DNA from 2 places in the Mesorhizobium sp. WSM4817 genome. Region 2 is predicted to be linked to the other one. Evidence: riboswitches for the same ligand, from Rfam matches in the RefSeq annotation. Region 2 holds a riboswitch; the other holds the start of a gene.

Region 1 (5,890 bases), on a different contig from region 2:
GGCGGCTATTCGCTGGCGATTCCGGGCTACATGGTGTGGGCCGCAATCCTCTATGCCGGCACCGCCTCCTGGCTGAGCTGGCTGGTCGGACGGCCGCTCATCCGCTTCAATAGCGACCGCTATACGCGCGAGGCGGAGCTGCGCTCCTCGGTGGTCCGCGTCAACGAGAATGTCGATGCCATCGCGCTTGCGCACGGCGAGGCCGACGCGCGACGGCGGCTTGAGCTCGACCTCGGCACGGTGCTGGGCGCGATGCGGCGCATCTACAGCGCCCAGATCAATCTTTCCTGGGTGACCGACACCTATGGCTGGATCACTGTCGTCGCGCCGATCCTCGTCGCCGCGCCGGTCTATTTCGCCGGTGACATCAGCTTCGGCGGGCTGATGATGGCTGTCGGCGCCTTCAACCAGGTGCATTCCTCGTTGCGCTGGTTCATCAACAATATCGGCGGCATCGCCGATTGGCGCGCCACGCTGATGCGCGTCGCCGATTTCCGCATCGCGCTTGCCGAAACGGATGTGCTCCACCACAGCGAGAGGCGCATCGAGTTCGGCGAAAATCCGGACGGCAGGCTGACATTCGACAAGCTCGAAATTGCGTCGCGGGATGGATGCACCAAGCTCGCCGAGCCCCATGTCGAGATCCGCGCCGGCGAGCGCGTCATGATCACCGGAGATCCGCGCGCCGGCAAGACGCTGTTCTTCCGCGCCATTGCCGGTCTGTGGCCGTGGGGAAGCGGGCGGATCGGCATGCCGGCCGGAGAGGTGCCGGCCTTCGTTCCCCGAAAACCCTATTTCCCGCTCGGCACGCTGCGCGAGGTGCTCGACCACGCCGATGCCGCGGTCAGCGATGCCGAGATCTCGGCGGTGCTTGCCGAGGTCGGTCTGGGGCGGCTGTCATCCTCGCTCGACCGGCCGGCGCGCTGGGAGCGCGAATTGAGCGATGACGAGCAGCGCCTGCTTGCCTTTGCCCGGCTGGTCTTGCGGCAGCCGAAATGGGTGATCATCGACGAGGCTTTGGACACGTTCGACGGCGCGACGCTGCGGCGGGTGCTGTCGATGCTGGAGGCGCGTCTTGGCGACGCCGCGATCCTCAATATCGGCCGTGGCCAGCACAACATTGAATTCTTCCCGCGCTCATTGGCGATCGTGAAAGATTTCGAGCGACCGGCTCTCAAGCCAGTCCGTGTCAGGGCCGGCGCGATCGAACCACCCCCGGCCGTCGCCAAAGCCCGCCAACAGGCATAGCCGGCCGTAAGCTTTATTTTGCCGTGATCGCGGCGAAAGATTGCCGGCATCGTTCGGAAGCCTGCGGCGTTGGATTCATGCGACACGCCTTGAGTCTTTGCTTCGATGCTTGTCGTTACCCCAAAACCGCTGCGCGCTTTTGGGCGACCTGCGTCTGCCTGCTTGCCTGCCTTGCCCGTGCCCAGGCAGCACCTTTGGCCGCGCCTGCCGACACCATTGCCGTGGACGTCGAACTGGTGCTGGCGGTCGACATCTCGCACTCGATGGACGAAAAGGAATTCGCCCTGCAGCGCGCCGGCTATGTCAAGGCGCTGCGCCACCCCGACTTCATCAATGCGGTGCGTTCGGGCGTGAACGGCCGCATTGCGCTGGCCTATTTCGAATGGGCAGGCACCGTCCGCGACGACGCCGTCATTGCCTGGCAGGTCATCGACGATGCCGAGAGCGCCGAGGTATTCGCCGGCAAGATCGAGGCGCGCCCGTTCAGGAGCTTTCGCGGCACCTCGATTTCCAGTGCGCTCGCCTTCGGCGCCAAGCTTTTGGATGGAGCCGCCTTCGACGCGACGCGCAGCGTCATCGACATCTCAGGCGATGGCCCCAACAATATCGGGATGCCCGTCGCCACGACACGCGACGCCGCGATAGCAAAGGGCATCGTCATCAATGGCTTGCCGATCCTGATCAGCCCGTCGCCCAGCTTCAGCCATCTCGACCAATACTATGCCGAGTGCGTCACAGGCGGGCCAGGCTCCTTCGTGCTGCCGGTCTATGCCGCTTCGGAATTCGTGACCGCCATACGCCGCAAGCTGGTCCTCGAGGTCAGCGGTGTTACCGATCCCAATGCCGGTCCCGGGGCCGATCCCGGGTCCGTCCCGGTCGACGCGGCAGCACCGGTCGACTGTTTGCAAGGCGAGCGCGGTCGGCGGTTTTTCTCCGATCCGTATTTTCCGGAACTTGATCGTTAGACCCTCGACGAACGTCGATCAGTCCCAGATGTCTCCGGACTCGGGCCGGCTGGCCGAAGCGACGGGTCGCCGTTATCGCTTCAGCAGGAACACCGCCTGCTGGCCAAAGAAATTCCAGAACCACCATGGCATCGACAGGCCGATTTTCTGGCCATTGGCGTCGAGCGCGGTTGCCTTTTCCACCGTTGCACCAAGCTCTTCGCAGAGATTGACGAAGTCGCGGATGGTGCAGAAATGGATGTTGGGCGTGTCGTACCAGGAATAGGGCAGGTCCTTGGTCACCGGCATCCGCCCTTCGACGAACAGCGAAAGGCGTACCCGCCAGTGGCCGAAATTGGGGAAGGAGACGATGGCGTGCTTGCCGATCCTGAGCAATTCGTCGAGCACCAGCTTCGGGTTGCGGGTCGCCTGCAAGGTCTGCGACAGGACGACGAAATCAAAACCCTTGTCGGGATAGAATTTGAGGTCCTTGTCGGCGTCGCCCTGGATGACGGACAGGCCACGCGCCACGCATTCGTTGACGCCGCGCTGCGACAGTTCCATGCCGCGGCCGTCGACCTGCTTCGTCGCTTGCAGCAATTCGAGCAGCAGGCCATCGCCGGAGCCGACGTCCAGCACCCGCGACTGCGGCGGGATGAGATCGGCGACGACTTCGAGGTCGACGCGCTGGGCGTGGTTGACACTCATGATCGTGGCTCTTGACTGGCGCATGACCTTGATCCGAAAAGTCTGCAACTTTTCGGGGTCATGCGCTGATGCCTGGCGCAAGATGCCGGTTCGAACAGGCTGTAATCTTTGGGGGTCATGCGCTGAGCCCCCTGGCGCGGGCCGCCGACGCGATGAAGCCGTTGATGGCGGCGAATAGTTCCGGTTCGTCGAGCAGAAAGGCGTCGTGGCCGCGATCGGTCTCGATCTCGACGAAGGACACCGAGGCGCCGGCGGCGTTCAGCGCATGAACGACCGAGCGGCTCTCCTCGGTCGGGAACAGCCAGTCGCTGGTGAATGAGACCAGGCAGAAACGGGTTCTGGTGCCGGCAAAGGCGTCGGCGAGCCGGCCGCCATGGTCGGCGGCGAGGTCGAAATAGTCCATCGCCCGGGTCATGTAGAGATAGGAGTTGGCGTCGAAGCGGTCGACGAATGTCATGCCCTGATGGCGCAGATAACTCTCGATCTGGAAGTCGGCGTCGAAACCGAAGGTGAGCGCTTCACGGTCCTGCAGGTTGCGGCCAAATTTCCGGTGCAGCGCCGCCTCCGACAGATAGGTGATGTGAGCGGCCATGCGCGCCACGGCCAGTCCTTTTTCCGGGCGCTTGCCTTGTTCGAAATATTTGCCGCCATGCCAGTCGGGATCTGCCATCACCGCTTGCCGGCCGACCTCATGGAAGGCGATGTTCTGCGAGGAATGACGCGCGCCGGTGGCGATCGGCAGCGCCGAGAAAACGCGCTCCGGATAGCTCGACGCCCATTGCAGCACCTGCATGCCGCCCATCGAGCCGCCGAGCACCGAGAACAGTTTTTCGATGCCGAAATGGTCGACCAGCATCAATTGCGCCCGCACCATGTCGCGGATGGTGATGATCGGCAGGTCGAGCCCGTAGGGCTTGCCGGTGGCGGGATTGGTCGAGGCGGGGCCGGTCGAGCCGAGGCAGCCGCCGATGACGTTAGAGCAGATGACGAAGAAGCGACTGGTGTCGATTATCTTGCCGGGGCCGATCAGCACTTCCCACCAGCCCGGCTTGCCGGTCACCGGATTGGTGCTGGCAACATGCTGTTCGCCGGTCAGCGCATGGCAGACGAGGATGGCGTTGGAGCGGGCGTCGTTGAGCGTGCCGTAGGTCTTGTAGGCGATCTGGAACGGCGACAGCAGCGTGCCGGCATCGAGCTTGAGCGGCCTGTCGGCACCAAAACGCAACACCGGGCTCGACGGCTCGTCGGCCTCGTTGTTGGTTCTTTTTGTGCGCAGCGCGACCATCGCGTCCTCTTACATTAACCCTTCGCAAAATCGATTCCGTTTTTCGGGTCGACGCGATTGTCCGGCCGGCTGCGGACAAAAAAACCGGCATTGCCTTCGCAAAGCCGGTTACAGGATGCAAACGGCCCTTTAGCGAGTTGTTTAACGTGGCTGCAAGCCGACCGGCCAAATCACCACGGGATTTCAGCTTCTTCTAGGACCGGCGCGCCTCGGCGTCAACGGCCAGCGCTCTCCGATCATTTGCCGCCTCTCGACATTCCGGGCCACGGCTTGTATTTCCGCTGCGGCTTCCCGGGCGGAAGCGTTCTCGACGGATTTTTGCAATATGGACCAGGCATCGGATCAGGTACGTCCAACACCCCGCGCGGGGATCATGGACATCGAAGCCTATGTGCCGGGCAAGAGCACGGCGCCGGCCGACGTTGGCAAGGTCCATAAATTGTCATCGAACGAGAACCCGCTCGGCCCCTCGCCGAAGGCGATAGAGGCCGCGCGCGACGTCGCGGCCAAGCTCGACCTATATCCCGACGGCACCGCCAGGCGCCTGCGGGAGGCGATCGCCGATGTGCATGGCCTCAACCCGGCGAACATCGTCTGTTCCAATGGTTCCGACGAGATTCTCGGCCTGCTTGCGCAGACCTATCTCGCGCCCGGCGATGAAGCTGTGATCACAGAACACGGCTTCATGGTCTACAAGATATACATCCAGTCGGCGGGTGCTGTGCCGGTGTCGGTCAAGGAAACCAAGGAGCGTGCCGACGTCGATGTGATCCTCGCTGCGGTGACGCCGCGTACGCGGATCATCTTCCTTGCCAATCCCAACAACCCGACCGGCACCTATTTGCCGTTCCAGGAGGTGCGCCGCCTGCATGCAGGCCTGCCTCGAAACGTGCTTCTGGTGCTGGATGCAGCCTATGCCGAATATGTCCGCCGCAACGACTATGAAGCCGGCGTCGAACTGGTGGCTGGTGCGGAAAACGTGGTCATGACCCGCACCTTCTCCAAGCTCGGCCTCGGTGGTGCGCGGATCGGCTGGATGTACGCGCCAATGCATATCATCGATGCGATCAACCGCGTGCGAGGTCCCTTCAACGTCAACGCGACGGCGATCGAGGCCGGCATTGCGGCGATCCGCGACCGGGCCCATGTCGAGCGCAGCGTGGCGCATAACGAGACCTGGCTGACCTGGGTGAGCGAGGAATTGACCAGGCTCGGACTGCGGGTGACGCCGAGCGTCGGCAATTTCGTCCTCATCCACTTTCCCGAGGACCAAAAGCATTCGGCGGCGGCTGCGGACGATTACCTCTCGGCGCACGGCTATATATTGCGGCGCGTTTCCGGCTACGGCTTCCCGAATGCGCTGCGCATGAGCATCGGCACCGAAGAGGCCAATCGTGGCGTAGTCGCCGCCCTCGCGACGTTTCTGAAAAGCTAAAACACCATGACATCACCCATGTTCGAAAAGATTGCGCTGATCGGCATCGGCCTGATCGGCTCGTCGCTGGCCCGCGTAATCCATCGCGAAGGCCTTGCCCGCCACGTTGCCATCGCGACGCGCAGCGAAACGACGCTGGCGCGGGCGCGGGAACTCGGCCTCGGCTCTTCCTACGCGATGGACGCGAAAGAGGCGGTCGGCGATGCCGACCTGGTCATCGTTTCGGTGCCGGTCGGTTCTTCGGGCGAGGTCGCCGAGGAAATCGCACCG
Region 2 (5,890 bases):
CATGAAAGCAAGGATCAAAGCGGGCCCGTTTTCAAACGCGGCGCGCTTTTAGGAGGCACGGGTCACATCGCGGCGCTGCCGGGCGACGCAAGGAAGTCCCCCTAGGGGACCGGGCCCGCGAGCGCAATCCGGACGAAGAATTTCACCCGTGGCGCGGACACCGTCCGAGCTGCGCCAGGAAAAGCTTGCCAGACCGGCAGGCCGGCCAAGGCAATTGAGAGAGGGTACGTCATGCTGATTTCCCAGATCCTCGACGAGGCGGAGACCATCCGCGTCGTCGCCCGCAACGGGGGCAAGACCAGAATCATCAACGGCGCCCGCAGCGTCTATTCGCTGGCGATGGAGGCCGCGCGCACCGGCACCGGGCTTGTCGCCCTCATCGAGCGCAAGGGTTTTGGTGAAGCGGTCGACCTCGATGCCGCCTACAAGAAGGGGCGGCTGTTGTCGCCGATCAACCATCCCGACCCGGCGCATCTCCACCTCACCGGCACCGGGCTGACACATCTCGGCTCCGCCGCGACCCGCGATTCCATGCACAAGAAGCTCAGCAGCGACGGCGAGGAGCAGCTCACCGATTCCATGAAGATGTTCCGCATGGGGCTGGAGGGCGGCAAGCCGGCCAAGGGCCAGACCGGCGTGCAGCCGGAATGGTTCTACAAGGGCAACGGCACCATGGCAGTGGCGCCCGGTGCGGCACTTCTGTCGCCCGCCTTCGCCGAGGATGCCGGCGAGGAGCCGGAAGTCGCCGGCATCTATGTCATCGGCGACGACGGCGTCCCGTTCCGCGTCGGCTTCACGCTGTCAAACGAGTTTTCCGATCACGTCACCGAGCGCGTGAACTATCTTTTCCTCGCGCATTCCAAGCTGCGCAACGCTTCGTTCGGACCGGAGATCCTGATCGGCGAGCTGCCGTCCGACGTCAGGGGTTCCTCGCGCATCCTCCGCGACGGCCAGCTGCTCTGGGAAAAGCCTTTCCTGTCGGGCGAGGCGAACATGTCACACACCATCGCCAATCTCGAACATCACCACTTCAAATATTCGGCCTTCCGCCAGCCGGGCGACGTGCATGTGCACATGTTCGGCACCGCGACACTGTCCTTCGCCGACGGCGTCAGAACCGAGGCCGGCGATGTCTTCGAGATCGAGGCCAAGGATTTCGGCCTGCCGCTGCGCAACCCACTGGAAATCGAGCAGCCGGTGAAGGTGGCGGTGAAGGCGCTGTGACGGCGTGATCTCCCCCCTTGAGGGGGAGATGTCGCCGAGGGCGACAGAGGGGGTCGTCTCGCGTGGAGCGCCAGCCCCCTGCGTCTGCGATAAAGAGAGCCAGGCCCGGCCGGACCGACCCCCTCTGGCCTGCCGGCCATCTCCCCCTCAAGGGGGGAGATTGGCAGCTTCGACCTCTCAATAAATATCGAAGTCGAAATATTTGGCCTGGATCTTCTTGTAGGTGCCGTCGGCGACGATCGCGTCGATTGCGGCGTTGAGCTTTTCGCGCAGCGCAGTGTCTTCCTGGCGCACGGCGATACCGGCTTCGGTCTCCGTGCCCTTGACGTCGCCGACCATCTTGCAGCAGTCGTCGCTCGACTTCTTCATCCAGTCCATCAGCACGAATTTGTCTGAAAGGACGGCATCGAGACGGCCGTTCATCAGGTCGGCGACCGCCTCCTCCTGGGTTGGATAGAGCTTCGCCTCGGCGCCGGCCTTGCCATAGACATCCTGGGCATAGTCGGCCTGGGTGGTCGAAGCCTGGGCGCCGACTGTCTTGCCGGCGAGTGCCGCCGGTTCGGTCGAGGCAATATCGCTGTCCTTCAAGGCCACCAGCGAAAGCGGCGTCGTATAGTATTTGTTGGTGAAGGAGACCTGCTTCTTGCGCTCCTCGGTAATGCTCATGGACGCGATGATGGCGTCGAACTTTTTGGCCTGGAGCGCCGGGATCATGCCGTCCCAGTCCTGCGTGACAAGTTCGCATTCGACCTTCATCTGAGCGCAAAGCGCATTGGTGATGTCGATGTCGAAGCCGACGAGCTTGCCATCCGCGGTGATGGTGTTGAACGGCGGATAGGCGCCTTCAGTGGCGATCTTCAACTTTTCCTGTGCTTGCGCCGACAGCGACCCGACTGACATCGCCAGCATGACGGCTGTTGCTGCCGATGCGATCCATCTTGAAATGTGCATTTTTGTTCCCCTTGTTCAACCGCGTTGACGGCTAGGCACAGCCAAGCACGGCCCGCGGGGTCAGGCAAGCATGGTCTGATCATAGCGGGCGATCAGCGCGCGGCGCGAAAATGCTTCGACAGTTTCAGGCCCTGTGCCTGATAGTTCGAGCCGAGATCTGTGCCGTAGAGCGCCTGCGGCCGCTTCAGCATATGCTCGTAGACCAGCCGTCCGACGATCTGGCCGTGATCGAGGATGAACGGCACTTCGTGGCTGCGCACTTCGAGCACGGCCCGGCTGCCGGTGCCGCCCGAGGCCGAATGGCCGAAACCCGGATCGAAGAAACCGGCATAGTGGACGCGGAATTCGCCGACCAGCGGATCGAAGGGCGTCATCTCGGCGGCATAGAGCGGCGGCACATGCACCGCTTCCTGGCTGACGAGGATATAAAATTCGTCCGGATCGAGCACCAGTTCGCCGGCGCCGCTCTTGTAGAGCGGGTCCCAGAAATCGACGACATCCTGCGCGGCGCGCTTGTCGACATCGACCAGGCCGGTGTGGTGCTTGCCGCGGTAGCCGACCAGCCCGTCCTTGTCGCCATCGAGGTCGATCGACAGTGCGATGCCGCCGCCGGAAATGTTCGGCGGCTCGGTGGCGACGAGCGTCTCGGCACGGTGCAATTCGTGCAGCTCGCTTTCCGACAAAAGCGCATTGCCGGTGCGGAACCGGATCTGCGACAGCCGCGAGCCGGCGCGGACGACGATCGGAAAGGTGCGCGGGCTGACTTCGAGATAGAGCGGGCCGTTGTAGCCGGCGGCGATCTTGTCGAACTCGTGGCCGCGATCGGTCATCACGCGGGTGAAGATGTCGAGCCGCCCGGTCGAGCTTTTTGGGTTGGCCGAGGCGGAAATGTTTGCCGGAAGCGCCAGGCTCTCGAGCAGCGGCACGATATAGACGCAGCCCGTCTCCAGCACCGCACCATCGGTGAGATTGATTTCGTGCAGCTTCAGGCGGTCGAGTTTTTCAGCAACCCTGTGGTTGGGGCCGGGCAGGAAGGAGGCGCGCACCCTCCAGGCCTTGTCGCCAAGCCTGAGGTCCAGGCTGGCCGGCTGGACCTGGTCGGCGTCGAGCGCGCGCGGCGACTTCAGCGCGCCCGACTGGTACAGCGCGGAAATATCCTGATCCGGAAGAATGCCTGTCTGCCGCAAAGTCTGGCTCCGCTCGAAGGCCGGGCGTGGTCTCGTCTTGTCGCAGGTTCTTGCCGTGGAACCCGCTGGTACAAACCTCTTAATCATGCCGGCAATTGACGCAAGCGCGGCGCAGGTCTAAAGGATCGTTATCCCGTGGTGATTTGGCCGGTCGGCTTGCAGCCACGTTAAACAAGTCGCTAAAGGACCGTCGGGCCGAAAGGCCGTACGACCGGTTGCGACTTTCGCGGCCGGTTTTTTTGTGTTTGGACCATTTTTTGTGTTTGGAACAAGGTGATGACGAGCAAAACGCGCAACTGGAAGCCTCAGACCGCCCTCGTGCATGCAGGAACGCTGCGTTCCGGCTTCGGCGAAACCTCCGAGGCGATGTATCTCACGCAAGGCTATGTCTACGACACGGCGCAGGCGGCGGAAGCCCGCTTTAAGGGCGAGGAACCGGGCTTCATCTATTCGCGCTATGCCAATCCGACGGTCGACATGTTCGAGAAGCGCATGTGTGCGCTGGAAGGAGCCGAAGATGCCCGCGCCACCGCATCCGGCATGGCGGCGGTGACGGCGGCGTTGCTGTGCAGTGCCCGGGCGGGCGACCACATCGTGGCAGCGCGCGCGCTGTTCGGCTCCTGCCGCTGGGTGGTCGAGACGCTGGCGCCGAAATACGGCATCGAGGCGACGCTGGTCGACGGCACCGACGTCGCCAATTGGGAAAAGGCGGTCAGGCCCAACACCAAGTTGTTCTTCCTTGAAAGCCCGACCAATCCAACGCTGGAGGTCGTCGACATCGCAGCCGTAGCCTCGCTTGCCGATTCGATTGGCGCGCGGCTGATCGTCGACAACGTCTTTGCCACGCCCTTGCAGCAGAAGCCGTTGCAACTCGGCGCCCATATCGTCGTCTATTCGGCGACCAAGCACATCGACGGCCAGGGGCGCTGCCTCGGCGGCATCATCCTGTCGGACAAGAAGTGGATCGACGAGAATTTGCACGATTACTTCCGCCACACCGGTCCCAGCCTCTCGCCCTTCAATGCCTGGACGCTGCTGAAGGGCCTGGAGACGCTGCCGCTGCGCGTGCGCCAGCAGACGGAAAGTGCCGGCCGGATCGCGGACTTCCTCGCCGAGCGATCGGAAATTGTCCGCGTCATCTATCCCGGCCGCGCCGATCACCCGCAGGCGGCGATCGTCAAGAAGCAGATGTCGGGCGGCTCGACGCTGATCTGCCTCGACGTCAAGGGAGGCAAGCAGGCGGCCTTCGCCTTCCAGAACGCGCTCGATGTCGTGCTGATCTCCAACAATCTCGGTGACGCCAAGAGCCTGATCACCCATCCGGCGACGACGACACACAAGAATCTGAGCGACGAGGCGCGGGCCGAACTTGGCATCGGGCCAGGCACGCTCAGGCTATCCGTCGGACTGGAGGACACTGACGACCTGCTCGAAGACATCGAGCAGGCCTTGAAAGCCGCCAGGTAGGGATACGCGCCGAACTGCTGCGCTCTAATCTGCAAAGCAGGCGCGGTCAGGCGCCCGACGGCGTCTCTTCCAATTCCGCAACGGCGCTGGTTTGGATGGTCATCGTGTTGCCGCGCCAGTCGACGGCACCGCTGAGCCAGCCGCGCACCCAGATGGCGGGAAGCATCACGTCCCGCGCAACCATCGCCGGGATCATGCGCAGCGACAGGTGCCAGCCCTTGGCCGAGGCGAGAGCGCATTCCGGCAGATAGGCGACTATCAGCACGGCGATGGCGGTAGCCGGCAGGCTGAAACCGGCGCCTGCTGCCGCAACCAGCGCAAGCACCAGGGGCGGCGCCGCTCCGATCAGGATCTCGGGCGCGAAGAACAGTGGGAATGTGACGCGACGCAGGCGTGCCCAGCGGGCCTGGCGCGACCAGATTTCGCCAAATGTGCGCAAGCCGAGCGGCTGTTCGAAGGGCGCGGCAACGAGATTGACGCGCAGTCCGAGCCCGTTGACCAGCTTGGTCGCAGCGGCATCCTCGGCAATCTCGGCGGCAAGCGCACGGATGCCGCCATTGGCGTCGAGCAATGGCTTGTTCCACAGCATGCTCTTGCCCTGGGCGAAACCGAGGCCGAGCGCCTCGCCGGTATATTGCCAGCGGGCCTGCAGCGTGTTGAGGAAAGCGCATTCGACCTCCGCCCAGAACCCGTCCGGCCGCGAGCCGATCGGCGTCGAGCAGACGAGGCCGGTGTCCTGCCGCCATGCCGTCATCAGATGCTGGACATAGTCCCTCGGCATCAGGACGTTGGAATCGGCAAGGATGACCCAGTGGTGGCGTGCGGCCTCCCAGGCCTTCACGCAATTGTTGAGTTTCGGATTGCCGCTGATGCGGTCGTCGCCGACCAGCAGCCGGGCCGGCACGGCCGGAAAGCGGGCGATCGCATCGGTGATCGGCCCGACCACCGGGTCGTCGGCATGGGCGACGCAGAAGATGAGCTCATAGCGCGGCCAGTCGAGAGAGAAGGCGCGCTCGAGCGTCTCCTCGGTAAACGGCTCGACGCCGCGCGACGGCACGACG

Evidence for each region. A riboswitch is a leader RNA that binds a small molecule or an ion and turns the genes downstream of it on or off. The one in region 2 is predicted to bind S-adenosylmethionine.
Region 1: it holds a riboswitch for S-adenosylmethionine, as region 2 does, so the genes downstream of both, metX (homoserine O-acetyltransferase MetX) here and AC0L2K_RS20595 (O-succinylhomoserine sulfhydrylase) in region 2, are expected to answer to the same signal.

What each region holds. Positions count from the first base shown of each region.
Region 1 is NZ_JBVVQQ010000020.1:52,474-58,363, reverse strand. It holds gene AC0L2K_RS24345 (ABC transporter ATP-binding protein/permease) at 1-1,248, shown strand, start outside; gene AC0L2K_RS24340 (DUF1194 domain-containing protein) at 1,443-2,213, shown strand; gene metW (methionine biosynthesis protein MetW) at 2,286-2,900, opposite strand; gene metX (homoserine O-acetyltransferase MetX) at 3,016-4,185, opposite strand; SAM riboswitch at 4,295-4,372, opposite strand; gene hisC (histidinol-phosphate transaminase) at 4,511-5,620, shown strand; gene AC0L2K_RS24320 (prephenate/arogenate dehydrogenase family protein) at 5,627-5,890, shown strand, end outside.
Region 2 is NZ_JBVVQQ010000015.1:54,881-60,770, reverse strand. It holds gene araD1 (AraD1 family protein) at 232-1,224, shown strand; gene AC0L2K_RS20605 (ABC transporter substrate-binding protein) at 1,402-2,175, opposite strand; gene AC0L2K_RS20600 (2'-deoxycytidine 5'-triphosphate deaminase) at 2,268-3,362, opposite strand; SAM riboswitch at 3,488-3,565, shown strand; gene AC0L2K_RS20595 (O-succinylhomoserine sulfhydrylase) at 3,639-4,829, shown strand; gene AC0L2K_RS20590 (ceramide glucosyltransferase) at 4,876-5,890, opposite strand, start outside.